2 regions of the Microbacterium sp. NPDC087665 genome follow, and region 2 is predicted to be linked to the other one. Evidence: predicted binding sites of a transcription regulator. Region 2 holds the regulator's gene; the other holds the start of a gene.
What was found. Region 2 encodes LexA, which represses DNA repair genes until DNA is damaged. Its sites were predicted from a motif close to TCGAACANNTGTTCGA; they were not measured.
Positions count from the first base shown of each region.

Region 1: the regulator LexA is predicted to act here: its motif matches at 1,440-1,455, upstream of recA (recombinase RecA).

Region 1 is NZ_JBIUWD010000002.1:44,595-52,364, reverse strand. Features, by position in the region: gene pgsA (CDP-diacylglycerol--glycerol-3-phosphate 3-phosphatidyltransferase) at 1-205, shown strand, start outside; gene ACIOSY_RS03785 (CinA family protein) at 202-687, shown strand; gene ACIOSY_RS03780 (helix-turn-helix domain-containing protein) at 829-1,137, shown strand; gene ACIOSY_RS03775 (DUF3046 domain-containing protein) at 1,162-1,386, shown strand; gene recA (recombinase RecA) at 1,654-2,703, shown strand; gene ACIOSY_RS03765 (regulatory protein RecX) at 3,081-3,524, shown strand; gene miaB (tRNA (N6-isopentenyl adenosine(37)-C2)-methylthiotransferase MiaB) at 3,572-5,119, shown strand; gene miaA (tRNA (adenosine(37)-N6)-dimethylallyltransferase MiaA) at 5,116-6,048, shown strand; gene ACIOSY_RS03750 (dihydrofolate reductase family protein) at 6,088-6,618, shown strand; gene ACIOSY_RS03745 (GNAT family acetyltransferase) at 6,669-7,142, shown strand; gene dapF (diaminopimelate epimerase) at 7,159-7,770, shown strand, end outside.
Region 2 is NZ_JBIUWD010000006.1:31,490-39,259, forward strand. Features, by position in the region: gene ACIOSY_RS14205 (SseB family protein) at 1-684, opposite strand, end outside; gene priA (bifunctional 1-(5-phosphoribosyl)-5-((5-phosphoribosylamino)methylideneamino)imidazole-4-carboxamide isomerase/phosphoribosylanthranilate isomerase PriA) at 668-1,414, opposite strand; gene hisH (imidazole glycerol phosphate synthase subunit HisH) at 1,518-2,153, opposite strand; gene hisB (imidazoleglycerol-phosphate dehydratase HisB) at 2,150-2,767, opposite strand; gene ACIOSY_RS14225 (histidinol-phosphate transaminase) at 2,764-3,849, opposite strand; gene ACIOSY_RS14230 (LysM peptidoglycan-binding domain-containing protein) at 3,915-4,277, opposite strand; gene lexA (transcriptional repressor LexA) at 4,590-5,276, shown strand; gene ACIOSY_RS14240 (S9 family peptidase) at 5,336-7,201, shown strand; gene smpB (SsrA-binding protein SmpB) at 7,202-7,678, opposite strand.

The DNA.
Region 1 (7,770 bases), on a different contig from region 2:
CGCCGCGGCATGGATGGGCAAGATCAAGACCGCGGTGCAGGGTGTCGCACTCGGATGGGCGCTCCTCCCGCTGCACGTGGTGATCGGGCTCGAGCCGTGGACGCTGGTGACGGCGATCCTCATGATCATCGTCCTCATCCTCACCGTGGTCAGCGGGATCGATTACATCGTCGCCCAAGTGCGAGGGTCTCGGACTCCGCGGTGAGCGCTTCGGCTCGGGCGGCGATCGAGGCGCTTCGCGAGCGAGGTTGGACGGTCGGTGTGGCCGAGTCGCTCACGGGGGGCGCGGTGAGTTCCGCGCTCGTCTCCGTCGCCGGTGCCTCGTCCGTGTTCGTGGGAGGGGTCGTGGCGTACGCGACGCCGATCAAACACACGCTGCTGGGTGTCGACGCGCGACTTCTCGAGGAGTACGGCCCGGTTCATCCCGAGGTCGCGCTGCAGATGGCCGAGGGAGTGCGTCGGGCACTGGCGGTCGACGGGGCGGATGCGGCCGTGGGCATGTCGACGACGGGAATCGCCGGCCCCGAGTCCACGGACGGGCAACCGGTCGGGACGGTGCACATCGGCGTCGTCACGCCGGAGCGCGCGGAGACGCAGGCGTTTCTGTTCGATGGGGACCGGGCGCGGATCAGAGAGCAGGCCGTCGATGCCGCTCTCTCCATGCTGGTGAGTGCATTGAGGGAATAGCGGAGTGAGGACGGCTGTTGTGACCATCGTGCTCACATCGAAACCACAGCGTGCGAAGGTAGATTGTGTGAACGTCGATACGACTAGACTGGCTGTCCCGTCGGGGGATACCCCGGGACACCGATTGGGGAGGAGGTTCCGATGATTCTTGTACGACAGGAAATCGGCGATGTGCTGAGGGACTTCCGCCTGCAGAAGGGCCGCACCCTTCGACAGGTCGCAAGCAAGGCTTCCGTTGCTCTCGGTTACCTCAGTGAGGTCGAGCGCGGTCAGAAAGAGGCATCGAGCGAGATCCTCGCCTCGGTGGCCGATGCGCTCGACGTTCCCATCTCGACCATCATGCGCGAGGTCGGCGATCGTATCTCGGTGCTCGAAGGCATCCAGGTGTTCCCGGACGTCGTTCCTGACGACCTGGTCGCTTCGATCGAGCCCGAACTCACTCTGCACTGAGTTCCGCACCACCGTTCTTTCGCAATGCGACGCAGTGAATTTCTTCGTGCCGTCGAGGACGAGTTCCCGGGGCGGTCGTCGTCGCTGTTGAACGACCTCGTTCTGAGTCCTCTGTCCGGCCGCACCGCCAAGGAGGCGCTGGCGGCCGGACTGCCTCCGCGCGATATCTGGCTCGCTCTGTGCACGGAGATGGAAGTGCCGGAGTCGCGACGGTACGGCGTGGGAAGGCTGGAACCCCGCAAGCGGTGACGCGCGCCATGTTCGAGTGATCCGGGATAACGATCGCCTCTGACGGCGTGTCGTCGAATATCTGTTCGAAGCGAGCGTAGTCTTCTGCACAGTGGCTCGCAGAAGCTTGTTGTCCACCGATGCAGAAGGACCGTCGACGGAATGTCGGAGGCCCCTCGTACGGTGATGACATGGCCGATGAGCCATACGCCTTGTCGGAGAGTTGTTCCCAACCGGGAACGCCGCGACAGCCTACAGGCGGCACCACGCGAGCAGTAGGAGCATGACATGCCATCACCCGCAGACCGCGAGAAGTCCCTCGAGACCGCACTCGCCCAGATCGACCGCCAGTTCGGAAAGGGCTCGGTCATGCGGCTGGGCAGTGATGATCGGGCTCCTGTCGCCGTCATCCCGACAGGATCCATCGCACTCGATGTCGCTCTCGGAGTGGGTGGTCTGCCGCGCGGCCGCATCGTCGAGATCTACGGACCGGAGTCCTCGGGTAAGACGACCCTGACGCTCCACGCGATCGCCAACGCGCAGCGTGCCGGTGGCATCGCAGCGTTCATCGATGCCGAGCACGCACTCGACCCCGACTACGCCGCCAAGCTCGGTGTCGATATCGACGCCCTCCTGGTGTCCCAGCCCGACACGGGTGAGCAGGCGCTCGAGATCGCCGACATGCTCGTTCGTTCCGGTGCCATCGACCTGATCGTTATCGACTCGGTCGCCGCACTCGTGCCTCGCGCCGAGATCGAAGGCGAGATGGGCGACTCCCACGTGGGTCTCCAGGCTCGTCTCATGTCGCAGGCACTGCGCAAGCTCACCGGTGGGCTGAACCAGACCAACACGACGATGATCTTCATCAACCAGTTGCGCGAGAAGATCGGTGTCTTCTTCGGCTCGCCCGAGACGACCGCCGGCGGTAAGGCACTGAAGTTCTACGCCTCCGTCCGCCTCGACATCCGTCGTATCGAGACGCTGAAAGATGGCACCGACGCAGTGGGTAACCGCACGCGCGTCAAGGTGGTCAAGAACAAGATGGCTCCGCCGTTCAAGCAGGCAGAGTTCGACATCCTCTACGGTGTGGGGATCTCGCGAGAGGGCAGCCTGATCGATTTCGGCGTCGAGCACGCCATCGTGAAGAAGTCGGGCTCTTGGTACACCTATGACGGTGACCAGCTCGGCCAGGGTAAGGAGAACGCGCGCACGTTCCTCCTCAACAACCCCGACGTCGCACTGGCGATCGAGACGCAGATCAAGCAGAAGCTCGGTATCGGAGGCGCAGTCGCCGCTGCGGAGCCGGCTGATGAGCTCGCCGAGCGTCGCCCGGCCTGATCATGAACAGTGACAATGGGGGCGGGCCGGACGGATCCTCCGAGCGGCTCGCCCCCGTCATCCCGCTTTTCGATCGCGGTGCGAGCGCGCGTGGTGTCGAAAAAGCAGATTCGATGCCAGCGACCGTGGTCGCAGCCGATTTGCGGTCGGACGTGCCTGCGCGGCCGACCCCGTCCGCGAGTCGTGAGGGAACGCCGAGCGATCGTCCCCCGGCTCATGGTGGGCGTGATCGTGTGGTCGCACCCCAGCTCCGCGGACTCCAGTCTCAGAATGACGGCCCGTCTGACGAGGCCGATGACCAGGCACCCGATCCTGAGCAGGTGCGCGTGGCGGCGGAAGAGGCCCTCGTCCGGAAGCTGCGATCACGATCGCTCTCCGTGTCGGAAGCTCGCCAGGTGCTGCGCGGACACGGCCTCGATGCAGCACAGATCGACGATGTGATCGACGACTTCTTGCGCCGCAACTATCTCGATGACGCGACTCTCGCGCAGTCGCTCGTCACCTCGGGCGCGGAGCGAAAGGGTCAGGGACGCGTCGCACTGTCGCGGTCTTTGGCTCAGCGGGGCATTCCTCGTGATGTGATCGCCGTGGCTCTCGACGAGCTCCCCGACGATGACGCAGAACGTGCGCTCGACTTCGCCCGCACCAAAGCGCGGTCCCTCTCCCGCCTCGACAACGACACCGCACTCCGCCGCCTGGTGGGGCAGCTCTCCCGCCGCGGGTACAACGGAGCAGTGGCGATGCGTGCGGCGAAGACCGCGCTCGGTGAAGCCTCGTTCGGCGGTCGTCCCTCCGGGGTGCACTTCGTCGAATCCGACTAGGGGGCAGCGGTGGTGAGGCGAGTTCTCGCTCGTACAATGGATCCATCATGACTATCCCGCGCAGTGAACCGACGATCATCTCCTCGTCGTCAGCAGCATTCGATGCCGACGGTCGCCAGCGATCGTACGAAGTGCGCACCTTCGGGTGCCAGATGAACGTGCATGACTCCGAGAGGCTCTCCGGATCGCTGGAGAGCGCCGGCTACGTACGCGCCGTCGAGGGCACGGAAGCCGATGTCGTGATCATCAACACGTGCGCGGTGCGCGACAACGCGGCAGGAAAGCTGTACGGAACACTCGGCCAGCTCGCCGGTGTGAAGCGCCGGAAAGACGGCATGCAGATCGCAGTGGGCGGATGCCTCGCGCAGATGGACAAGCAGACCGTGATCGACAAGGCTCCCTGGGTCGACGTCGTGTTCGGCACGCACAACATGGGATCGCTTCCCGGTCTGCTCGAGCGTGCTCGTCACAACGGCGACGCCGAGCTCGAGATCCTCGAGTCGCTCGAAGTGTTCCCCTCCACGCTTCCGACGAAGCGCGACGCGGCGCACAGCGGATGGGTGTCGATCTCCGTCGGTTGCAACAACACCTGCACCTTCTGCATCGTGCCCAGCCTCCGCGGCAAGGAGAAGGACCGCCGTCCCGGAGACATCCTCAACGAGATCCGGCTGCTCGTCGACGACGGCGCGATCGAGGTCACCCTGCTCGGACAGAACGTCAACTCGTACGGTGTGGAGTTCGGTGATCGGCATGCCTTCGGCAAGTTGCTTCGTGCCGCCGGTGAGATCGATGGGCTGGAGCGCATCCGATTCACCAGCCCGCATCCCGCGGCCTTCACCGACGACGTCATCGATGCGATGGCCGAGACGACGAGCGTGATGCCCCAGTTGCACATGCCGCTCCAGTCCGGTAGCGACCGCATCCTCAAGGCGATGCGCCGGTCGTACCGCAGCGAGAAGTTCCTCGGCATTCTCGACCGGGTGCGCGAACGCATGCCGAACGCGTCGATCACGACCGACATCATCGTCGGCTTCCCCGGAGAGACCGAGGAGGACTTCGAAGACACGATGCGCGTGGTGGAAGCCTCGCGGTTCTCCGGAGCGTTCACCTTCCAATACTCGATTCGCGAAGGTACACCTGCGGCGACCATGGAGGACCAGATCCCCAAGGCGGTCGTTCAGGAACGGTACAACCGTCTCATCGCCCTCCAGGAGCGCATCTCCCTCGAAGAGAACCAGAAACAGGTGGGGCGCGAAGTCGAAGTCCTCGTATCGATGGGCGAGGGCAAGAAAGACGCCGAGACGCATCGCCTCACAGGGCGAGCAGAAGACAATCGCCTGGTCCACTTCGAGGTCACGCCGGGCTCGGAGCTGCCGCGCCCGGGCGATATGGTCACCGTCACGATCACGCGCGCGGCGCCCTTCCATCTGCTCGCCGACGACCCGACGGGGCAGCCGCTCCGCATTCGCCGCACGCGCGGCGGTGACGCCTGGGATCGTTCGCAGTCCGAGTCGTGCGCCGTGCCCGCTCCGGTGGGCGACGGCGGGCCCCGTGCCGTCTCGCTCGGTCTGCCCACGCTCCGCGTCGGCGTGTGAGTACGATCTCCCTCCACGAGCACGCTGCGCCGCGCCTCTGGGCCATCGTCGGAGCGACGGGAACAGGCAAGAGCGACCTCGCTCTCGACCTCGCGGAGTTGCTGCGATCGGGCGGTAACGCCGCCGAGGTCGTCAATGCCGACGCGATGCAGCTCTACCGGGGAATGGACATCGGCACCGCGAAGCTTCCGGTCGCCGAGCGCCGCGGCATCCCGCACCACCTGTTCGACGTGCGCGACGTCGATCAAGAGGCCGCGGTGGCTTGGTATCAGCCGCACGCGCGCGCAGTCGTCGCAGACATCCAGGAACGCGGCGGCGACGCGATCCTCGTCGGCGGTTCGGGGCTCTACGTCTCGAGCGTCGTCTTCGACTTCCAGTTCCCTCCGCGCGACCCCGCTATTCGCGAGAGGATCGAGCAGGAGCTGGCCGAACGAGGAGCAGCGCATCTGCTGACGCGGCTGAAGGATGCTGATCCGGGGGCCGCCGCGCGCATCGACCCCCATAACACCCGGCGCGTTGTCCGCGCTCTGGAGGTGCTCGAGCAGGGGAGCGCGACACATGGCGCAGCGCTTCCCGACGCTCCGACGCTCTGGCAGCCGCGCACACGGCTCATCGGTCTCCACGTCGAGCGATCCGAACTGGTCGCCCGGTTGGACGCGCGCGTCGAACGCATGTGGGATGCGGGATTGGTCGGCGAGGTCGAGGCGCTGCGCGACGGGCTCGAACGCGGCGTCACCGCGGGGCGTGCGATCGGCTACGCGCAGGCGCTCGGACAACTCGAAGGTCGCCTCAGTGAACATGACGCCATCGCCGAGACGCAGGCTCTGACCCGACGTTATGCACGGCGTCAGGTGTCGTGGTTCAAACGCTACCCGGGTCTCGAATGGCACGATGCGCCGGTGATTGCGAGCACGCTGCTCTCGCCGTGAGCTGAACTCGATGTCGGTGGCCGGTGCCAGACTCCTCAGATGACCACGCACTTCTACACGGCGTCGAGCCTCGACGGGTTCATCGCGACGAACGAGCACTCTCTCGACTGGCTCCTCAAGCAGGACATCGATCAAGACGGACCGATGGCGTATTCGGCCTTCGAGAAGCGCATCGGTGCTCTCGCGATGGGCGCGTCGACGTACGAATGGCTGCTCCGGAATCAGGGCGACGATCCGTGGCCCTATGAACAGCCGACCTGGGTCTTCACCCACCGTGACCTCCCCGGTCCGGTGGGTGCCGATATCCGTTTCGCATCCGGTGATGTCGCCCGGGTTCACGACGAGATGCGCGCCGCGGCGGGGGAGAAAGACCTCTGGATCGTCGGAGGGGGGGAACTCGCCGGGCAGTTCGCCGACCTCAGGCTGCTCGATGAGGTCTGGATCCAGTACGCGCCCGTCACCCTCGGATCCGGTGCTCCGTTGTTGCCGCGGGAGCTCGACCTCGAACTGCTCGAGGTCGCGCAAAACCGCAGCTTCCTCTGCGGGCGCTACCGCGTCGTCACGTCATGATCCTGGCCCGATAAGCTCGTCACCTCTGTCGTCGTAAGAGAGGTGAATCGGTGACCTGGAACGTGCGTGCATTCGATCGGAGCGACACCGACGAGGTGATCGCGTTGTGGACCGAGGCGGGCCTGACACGCCCCTGGAACGACCCGCGGCTCGACATCGAACGCAAGCTCGGCGTGCAACCGGAAATGTTCCTCGTGGCGGTGGAATCCCCGAGTGATGCGCAGTCGCTGCAGGAAGAGCAGCACGGAGACGTGTCAGCTCGGGTCGTCGGCTCGGTGATGGCCGGGTACGACGGCCACCGCGGGTGGCTGTATTACCTGGCCACCGCAGCGTCGCACCGTGGGCAGGGCATCGCTCGCGCGCTCGTCGGCGAGGCGGAACGGATGCTCCGAGATAGAGGATGCCCGAAGGTGCAGCTCATGGTGCGCGAGGGCAACGACGAAGTGCTCGGCTTCTACGACGCTCTGGGATATGAGCGGTTCTCGGTGGCGAACACCGGCAAGCGCCTGATCGCCGATGTCTGATCTCTAGACTGGTGTGATGGTCGCATTCACCAAGGGGCATGGCACGGGCAACGATTTCGTCATCATCGCCGACCCGGAGGGAGCACTCGATCTCACGGATCAGCAGGTGGCGGCCCTCTGCGATCGACACTTCGGCATCGGTGCAGACGGTGTGCTCCGGGTCGTCCGTTCGTCGGCTCTCGATGCCGGGGCGGCCTCACTCGCCGAAGAGCCCGACGCCGAGTGGTTCATGGACTACCGCAACGCCGACGGCTCGATCGCCGAGATGTGCGGCAACGGCATCCGCGTCTTCGCGCACTACCTCGTGTGGTCGGGACTGGCGTCGATCGAGCCGGGAACGACGCTTCCCATCGGCACACGCGCCGGAGTGCGCGACGTCACTCGCAGCGAGAACGGGTACCAGGTCGATCTGGGGCGTTGGCGGCTGTCCGGCGACGACCCGCTCGTGACCGCCAGCGGACTCTCGGTCACCCGCCCCGGCCTCGGTATCGACGTCGGCAATCCTCACGTGGTCGTCGCCGTGGCATCGGAAGCGGAACTCGCGTCATTGGATCTTCATCGCATTCCACTGCTCGAGCCGGCTCTTCCGGCCGGAGCGAACGTGGAGTTCGTCGTTCCCAGTGAGCCC
Region 2 (7,770 bases):
GAGGATCACCACGAGTTCGGGCCCCCGCAGACGCGCATCGGGATCGCCGGAGGCGACCGCGATGTCGATCACGGCGAGTTCCTGCGCAACGCTCTCCTGCAGAGCGGAGAACACCTCCGGCGACAGGAAGCTCGGCTCCCACTCGTGCTCCTGGGCGATCGCCCACACGGCCGGGCGACGGATGACGAACTCGGTGTCGGACGTCGGGTCCAGCACGATCAGGTCGGTGTCATCCGCGGATGCCGCCAGGGCGGCGCGGATCGCCTCGACGGGGATCGGCCGGGCCGAGGCATCCCATCGCGACATCGCCTCGACGGACGAGAACACGGGCTGCACGCGACGCCCGTCGGGAGCAGCCACGGTGACGATCGAGAGTTCCTGGGTCTTGTCGACCGCGAGGCCGCTCGGGGCGACGCCCTCTTCGCCCTTCTCGGCGACGAGCGGGATCAGCACACGGGCGTGGCGGAAGGCATCGACGACGTCGACCTGACTGCCCTCCCCCGCACGGAATCGGAGCAGGGCTTCGAGCAGGGCCGGATCAGCCGAGCCGTCATCCGCGGCGTGCGGATTGGACTCGAAGCTGCGGCCCTCCCACGGCACCCCGGCCGAGTCGGCGGGATTCTGATCGTGCGAGCCGTGATCGTGCGAGCCGTGCCCGCAGGAGTCGTCAGTCTCCTGCGACATCCAGCGCCTCAGCCAGGGTGAACGCACCGGCGTAGAGAGCCTTGCCGACGATCGCACCCTCGATGCCCAGCGGCACGAGTTCGCGGAGCGCCGCGATGTCGTCGAGGTTCGAGATGCCACCAGAGGCGACGACGGGCTTCGGGGTGCGCGAGGCGACCTCACGCAGCAGTTCGAGGTTCGGACCGCGCAGCGTGCCGTCCTTCGTCACATCGGTGACCACGTAACGGCTGCACCCGGCATCCTCCAGGCGTTCGAGGACCTCCCAGAGGTCGCCGCCCTCCTTCGTCCACCCGCGTGCAGCCAGCGTGGTGCCGCGCACGTCGAGGCCGACGGCGATCGCCTCGCCGTAGCGACCGATGACGTCCGCCGCCCACTCGGGGTTCTCAAGGGCAGCGGTGCCGAGGTTGATGCGGGTGGCACCGCTCTCGAGAGCGGCCTCGAGCGTCGCGTCATCGCGGATGCCGCCGGAGAGCTCGATGCTCACGCCGCGGAACTGCTTGATGACCTTGCGCAGGATCGGCGCGTTGCTGCCGCGACCGAACGCCGCATCGAGGTCGACGAGGTGAATCCACTGCGCGCCCTGCGCGACCCACTCCCCTGCGGCATCGAGCGGGTCGCCGTAGCTGGTCTCCGTGCCCGCCTCGCCCTGGGTCAGGCGAACGGCCTTGCCCCCGGCGACGTCGACCGCGGGAAGCAGCGTGAGGGAGGGAGACTGTGCGAAGTCGTTCATGACGTCCTTGAGTGAGGAGGGCTCTGCACCCATGGAGGGCACGAGATTCGAGGGTACTCTGCGCTCGGTCAGGCCTCAAATGCATGACCTCGAGCGGCAGCGGTCAGAGGCTGCGGGTCCAGTTGCGGAGCAGGCGGATGCCCGCCTCGCCCGACTTCTCGGGATGGAACTGGGTGGCCGAGAGCGGCCCGTTCTCCACGGCGGCGAGGAAAGGATCGCCGTACGTGGTCCAGGTGAGACGGGGCTGAGGGAACGGCGGGATCACGTCGAGCTCCCACTTCTGCGCGGCGTACGAGTGCACGAAGTAGAACCGTTCGTCTTCGATGCCGTCGAAGAGGATGCTGCCCTCGTCGGGCGACACCGTGTTCCACCCCATGTGGGGCAGAACCGGCGCGTTGAGTTCGGTGACAGCGCCCGGCCATTCGCCGAGCCCCTCGGAGTCCTGCCCACGTTCGACACCGTGCTCGAACAGCACCTGCATCCCGACGCAGATTCCCAGCACGGGTCGTCCGCCCGCCAGACGACGATCGATGATCTCATCGCCCCCGTGGGCATGCAGGGCATCGCGAACCGCGGCGAACGCGCCGACACCGGGGACGACGAGCCCATCGGCCTCGAGCGCCGCCGTGCGGTCACGGGTGAGCACGGCGTTCGCGCCTGCGGCGACCAGTGCTTTGACCGCCGAGTGGACGTTGCCCGACTCGTAGTCGAAGACGGCGATGGTCGGGGTGCGGCTCACAACGCTCCCTTGGTGGAGGGGATGCCGTCGACCAGCGGGTCGAGCGACTTCGCCTGTCGGAACGCACGGGCGAAGGCCTTGTACTCGGCCTCGGCGATGTGGTGAGGATCGCGGCCACCGAGGACGCGCACATGCACGGTCAATGCCGCGTTGAATGCGATCGCCTCGAAGGTGTGGCGCACGAGCGCACCGGTGAAGTGCCCACCGATGAGGTGGTGCTCGAAGCCGGCGGGTTCGCCCTCGTGAACGAGGTACGGACGACCGGAGATGTCGACGACGGCCTGCGCGAGCGCCTCGTCGAGCGGAACGAGCGCATCGCCGTAGCGCGAGATCCCCGCCTTGTCGCCGAGCGCTTCGCCGATCGCCTGGCCGAGCACGATCGACACGTCTTCGACGGTGTGGTGGGCGTCGATGTGGGTGTCTCCGGATGCTCGGACCGTGAGGTCGGTGAGCGAGTGCTTGGCGAAGGCGGTCAGCATGTGGTCGAAGAACGGCACAGACGTGTCGATGCGGCTCGCGCCGGTGCCGTCGAGGTTCAGTTCGAGCTCGACGGTGGACTCCGAGGTGCTGCGCACCCGGGTGGCGGTGCGCGGGGTCAGGGCTGTGCTGCTCATGATGCCGATCCTATCGAGGCCAGCGCATCGAGGAACGCGGTCGTCTCGGCCTCGGTGCCCGCCGTCACGCGGAGGTGTCCGGCGATTCCGACATCGCGGATGAGCACGCCACGGTCGTAGAGGCGCTGCCAGGTCGCCCGCGGATCGGCGACGCCCCCGAAGAGGACGAAGTTCGACCAGGACTCGTGCGGTGTGTAGCCGAGAGCCTCGAGCGTCGCGGTGATGCGATCGCGCTGCCCGACGATCTCGTCGACCATGCTCAGCATGACGTCGGAGTTGCGGAGGGCGGCGACGGCTGCCGCCTGCGTGAGCGCGCTCAGGTGGTACGGGAGCCGCACGAGCCGGAGTGCGTCGATGAATGCGGGATCGGCCGCCAGGTAGCCCACCCGCGCACCGGCGAAGGCGAAGGCCTTGCTCATGGTGCGCGACACCGCCAGGCGGGGTCGCCCCTCGAGCAGCGTCAACGCGGAGGCCGCATCGTGCGGCGCGAACTCCTGGTACGCCTCGTCGACGACGACGACGCCGCGCGTCGCCTCGTAGACGGCCTCGACCACGTCGAGACCGAGCGGTGTGCCGGTCGGATTGTTCGGGGAGCACAGCAGCACCACGTCGGGATCGATCTGCTCGATCTGCGCGACGGCGTCTTCGGGGGTCAGCGTGTAATCGGGCTCGCGACGCCCCGCCACCCAGCGCGCACCCGTGCCCTGCGCGAGCAACGGGTACATCGAGTAGGTCGGGCCGAAGCTGAACACGGTGCGCCCGGGGCCGGCGAAGGCCTGCAGGATGTGCTGGAGAACCTCGTTCGAGCCGTTGCCCGCCCAGATCTGCTCGGCCTGAAGACCGTGGCCGAGATACTGGGCGAAGCCCTCACGGAGTGCGGTGAACTCCCGGTCCGGGTAACGATTCACGTCGCGGAGCGCGACAGCGATGTCATCGAGGATGTCGCTCGCAACGGCATCCGGTACGGGATGAGTGTTCTCGTTCACGTTCAACGCGACAGGCAGAGGAGCCTGAGGCGCACCGTACGGGGTGAGGCCCCGGAGGTCGTCGCGAAGCGGCAAGTCATCGAGAGAAACAGTCACCACTCCATGCTAGGCCGCGGACTGCGAGGCTCCCACCGCGTGACCTCTCATTGCGGAGGGAACCGTCAGTTCGTGAACTGCGTCGGGATGGAGAGTTCCTGACCGATCTGAAGCACGCCGCCCTGCAGCATGTTCAGCCGGGTGATCTCGCCGATGACATCACGAGGGTCGGACTCGGGAGAGACCTCGGCAGCGATCGACCAGAGAGTATCGCCCGGCATCACCGTGACGGTCTCGAACGTCACGGTGCCGGCGTCTTCGCCCGAGGCGAGCGCGCTTCCGCCGCTCAGCACTCCGAAGATGATGCCGACGGCGAGCGGAATCGCCGCGAGAGCGAGGAGGACGCGACGGCCACGCGCCGTCAGCCGGAGACGCGTCGCCGGGCGAACCGGGCTGACCGCTGCGGTGCTGAAGGTGATGCTGCTCATGTCGTTCTCCTCTGCGTCGCCTCCGGTCCTACCGGAGGTCTGTCACCGCCGATGAGGTGGTGACCAGGTTGGCGTAGCGTTCGCATCCAACTCTCGGCCGGGAGAGCTGAGTGCGAAGCTACGTTCCGAAGATATCTTCGAATTCGAATATCTGTCAAGCTTTCTTCGAAATCACCGGGGCGATTTCACCGACACGCTCGAACAGATCTTCCCCATCCGCGTGTTTCTCGGATACGGTTTCGATAACGACACCCCACCACGGGCCTCCGACATTCGAAGAAGGACGTCGGATTCGCGCACCGAAGGAGCATCATGAGCGAGATCACCGCCCCCGATCCCGAGGCGCCGCGAACCCGCCGTCGCAAGAGCCTCAGCCCCAAGCAGATGGCGATCCTCGAGGTCATCCAGGCCTCGATCGCCCAGCAGGGGTACCCGCCGAGCATGCGCGAGATCGGCGATGCCGTGGGCCTCAAGTCGCTCTCGAGCGTCACCCACCAGCTCGGCCAGCTCGAGCTCAGCGGCTACCTCCGCCGCGATCCGGGCAAGACCCGCGCCATGGAGGTGCTCATCGACCTGCCGGGGACCAGCGTCGAGAACCCCGCCGATGTGACCACGCCCGTGGGCGACGCGGCACTCGTCCCCCTCGTCGGGCGCATCGCCGCCGGCGTGCCGATCACCGCCGACCAGCAGGTCGAGGAGATCTTCCCCCTCCCCCGGCAACTCGTGGGCAAGGGCGATCTGTTCATGCTCAAGGTGTCGGGCGAGTCGATGATCGACGCCGCGATCTGCGACGGCGACTGGGTCGTGATCCGATCGCAGCACGATGCCGAGAACGGCGAGATCGTGGCGGCCATGCTCGATGGCGAGGCCACCGTCAAGACCTTCCGCCGCCGTGACGGCCACACCTGGCTGCTGCCCCGCAACTCCGCCTTCGAGCCGATCCTGGGCGACGAGGCCGTCGTGCTCGGCAAGGTCGTCGCCGTGCTCCGCTCGGTCTGATCGAATCGGTCGCACCCTCGGTGCGACGCCGGTCGGCGCCGGGCGCATAGGCTCGAATCATGTCGTCGCCGTACGGTTCCTGGCCCTCGCCCTTCTCCGCCGCATCCGTCGCGGCATCCTCCCCCCGATTGGACGGCGCTCGCTTCGTCGGCGGGGAGATCTGGTGGGCCGAGTCCGTGCCCGCCGAACGCGGCCGCGTCACCGTGCGCTCCTCGCTCGGGCGAGAGGTGCTCCCCTCCCCCTGGAGCGCCCGCTCTCGCGTGCACGAGTACGGCGGCGGGGCATGGACCGCGGATGCCGACGGCATCCTGTATTTCGTCGATGCGTCCGATCAGCGGGTGTACCGACTCGTTCCCGGCGCCCACCCCGTTCCCCTGACGCCGGCCGGTCCGTCGCACGGAGGCCTCCGCCTGCAGAACGGCAGGCTGCTGGCCGTGCGCGAAGACCTCACCGGCGAGCCGCACCTCCGGGCGATCATCGAGATCCCGGTGGATGCCTCGGCAGCCGATGATCCCGGCACCCTGCGCGTGCTCGGGGAAGGTTCCGGCTTCTTCGCCCACCCCACCCTGTCACCCGACGGCACGCGTGTCGCGTGGGTGGAGTGGAGCGGTGAGCGGATGCCGTGGGACGAAGCGCATCTCGTGGTGCACGACATCGCGCAGGGAGCATCCACCGTCGTCCCGACCACCGCCGCCATCCAACCGGAGTGGCTCGACGAGACATCGCTGGTCTTCGCCGATGACCCCACCGGGCGCTGGAATCTGAACCGGGTCGAGCTGGACGGATCGACGCCCGTCGGCGCTCCTCGCCCGATCGCCCCGGCGGACGCCGACACCGGCTACGGACTGTGGGTGCTCGGCAACCGCTGGTTCCAGCCGCTCGCCGACGGCCGCATCATCGCCGTGCGCACGAACGGGCGCGATGAGATCGTCGCCCTCTCCTCCGACGGCGAGGCGCGCTCCTTCGACGTGCCCTGCGACGGGCACGTCAGCGTCGATGACGTCACCGGGTCGCTCGTTCTGCTCTCGGGCAATGGATCGACCGTCGCTCCGGGGGTCTGGTGCCTCGACGTCGATTCCGGTGAGGTCGTGGCCGTCCGCGGCGGAGAGCCCGTCGATCAGGCCTGGATGCCCGCGTCCCAGCCGGTGACGGTGAAGGGGCCGCACGGCCCCGTGCACGCCTTCGACTACGCGCCCGCGAACCCCGAGGTCGTCGAACCGACCGACGATGTGCCGCCGTACCTGGTGCTCGTGCACGGTGGCCCGACGGCGCACGTCACGGGCGCCGCCTCCGCCGCGATCGCGTTCTACACGAGCCGCGGCATCGGCGTGCTCGACGTCAACTACGGCGGCTCGACCGGATACGGACGGGCATACCGCGAGCGGCTCCTCGGCGCCTGGGGCGTCGCCGAGGTCGACGACGTGCTCGCGGCCGCACGGGGCCTCGCCGATGCCGGTCTCGCCGACCCCCACCGCCTCGCGATCCGGGGCGGCTCCGCGGGAGGCTGGACGGTGCTGTCGGCGCTCGTGCGCGGCGGCACCTTCACAGCGGGCATCTCGCGGTACGGCGTGACCGATCTACGGATGCTCGCCGTCGATGCGCACGATTTCGAGAGGCGCTACATCGACGGACTCGTCGGACCGCTCCCCACCTCCGAAGAGCTGTACATCGAAAGGTCGCCGCTCACCCACGCCGCCCGGATCGACGTGCCGGTGCTGCTCCTGCAGGGCGCGGAGGATCGCGTGGTCCCGCCGTCGCAGTCCGAGGCGATCCGCGATGCGCTGGCTGACCGAGGCGTCCCCCACGAGTACGTGCTCTACGAGGGCGAGGGGCACGGTTTCCGCGGCGCCGACACGATCGTCGACGCGCTGCAGCGGGAGCTCGCATTCCTCGCACGAGCGTTCGGCTTCACGCCCGCGAGCTGACTACTCGCCGACGCGGTTGCGCAGGCGCATCGCCCGTGCGGCTTCCCTCGTGTCCTGGCGCTCACGGAGCGTCTGACGCTTGTCGTACTCGCGCTTGCCCTTGGCCAGCGCGATCTCGACCTTGGCGCGGCCGTCGGAGAAGTACAGCTTCAGCGGGATCAACGTGTATCCGCCCGCAGACACCGCATGCGCGAGCTTGGCGATCTCCTCGCGGTGCAGCAGCAACTTGCGGATGCGCTTGGCGGAGTGGTTCGTCCAGTGCCCCTGCGAGTACTCCGGGATGTGCACCGAGTCGAGGAAGACCTCGTTGCCCTTGACGAACGCGTAGCCGTCCGACAGATTCGCGCGCCCCTGGCGCAACGACTTGACCTCGGTGCCGGTGAGCACCATCCCCGCCTCGTACGACTTCTCGATGTTGTAGTCGTGACGTGCGCGACGATTGGTCGCGATGACCTTCTCCCCGCGTTCCCTGGGCATGTTGCTCTCCTGATCCGTGCCGTGCGAATGGTTCCTGGGCCCGACGGCGGGCGCACAGCAGCCTTTCAGTCTACATCCGGCAGCTCGACCGG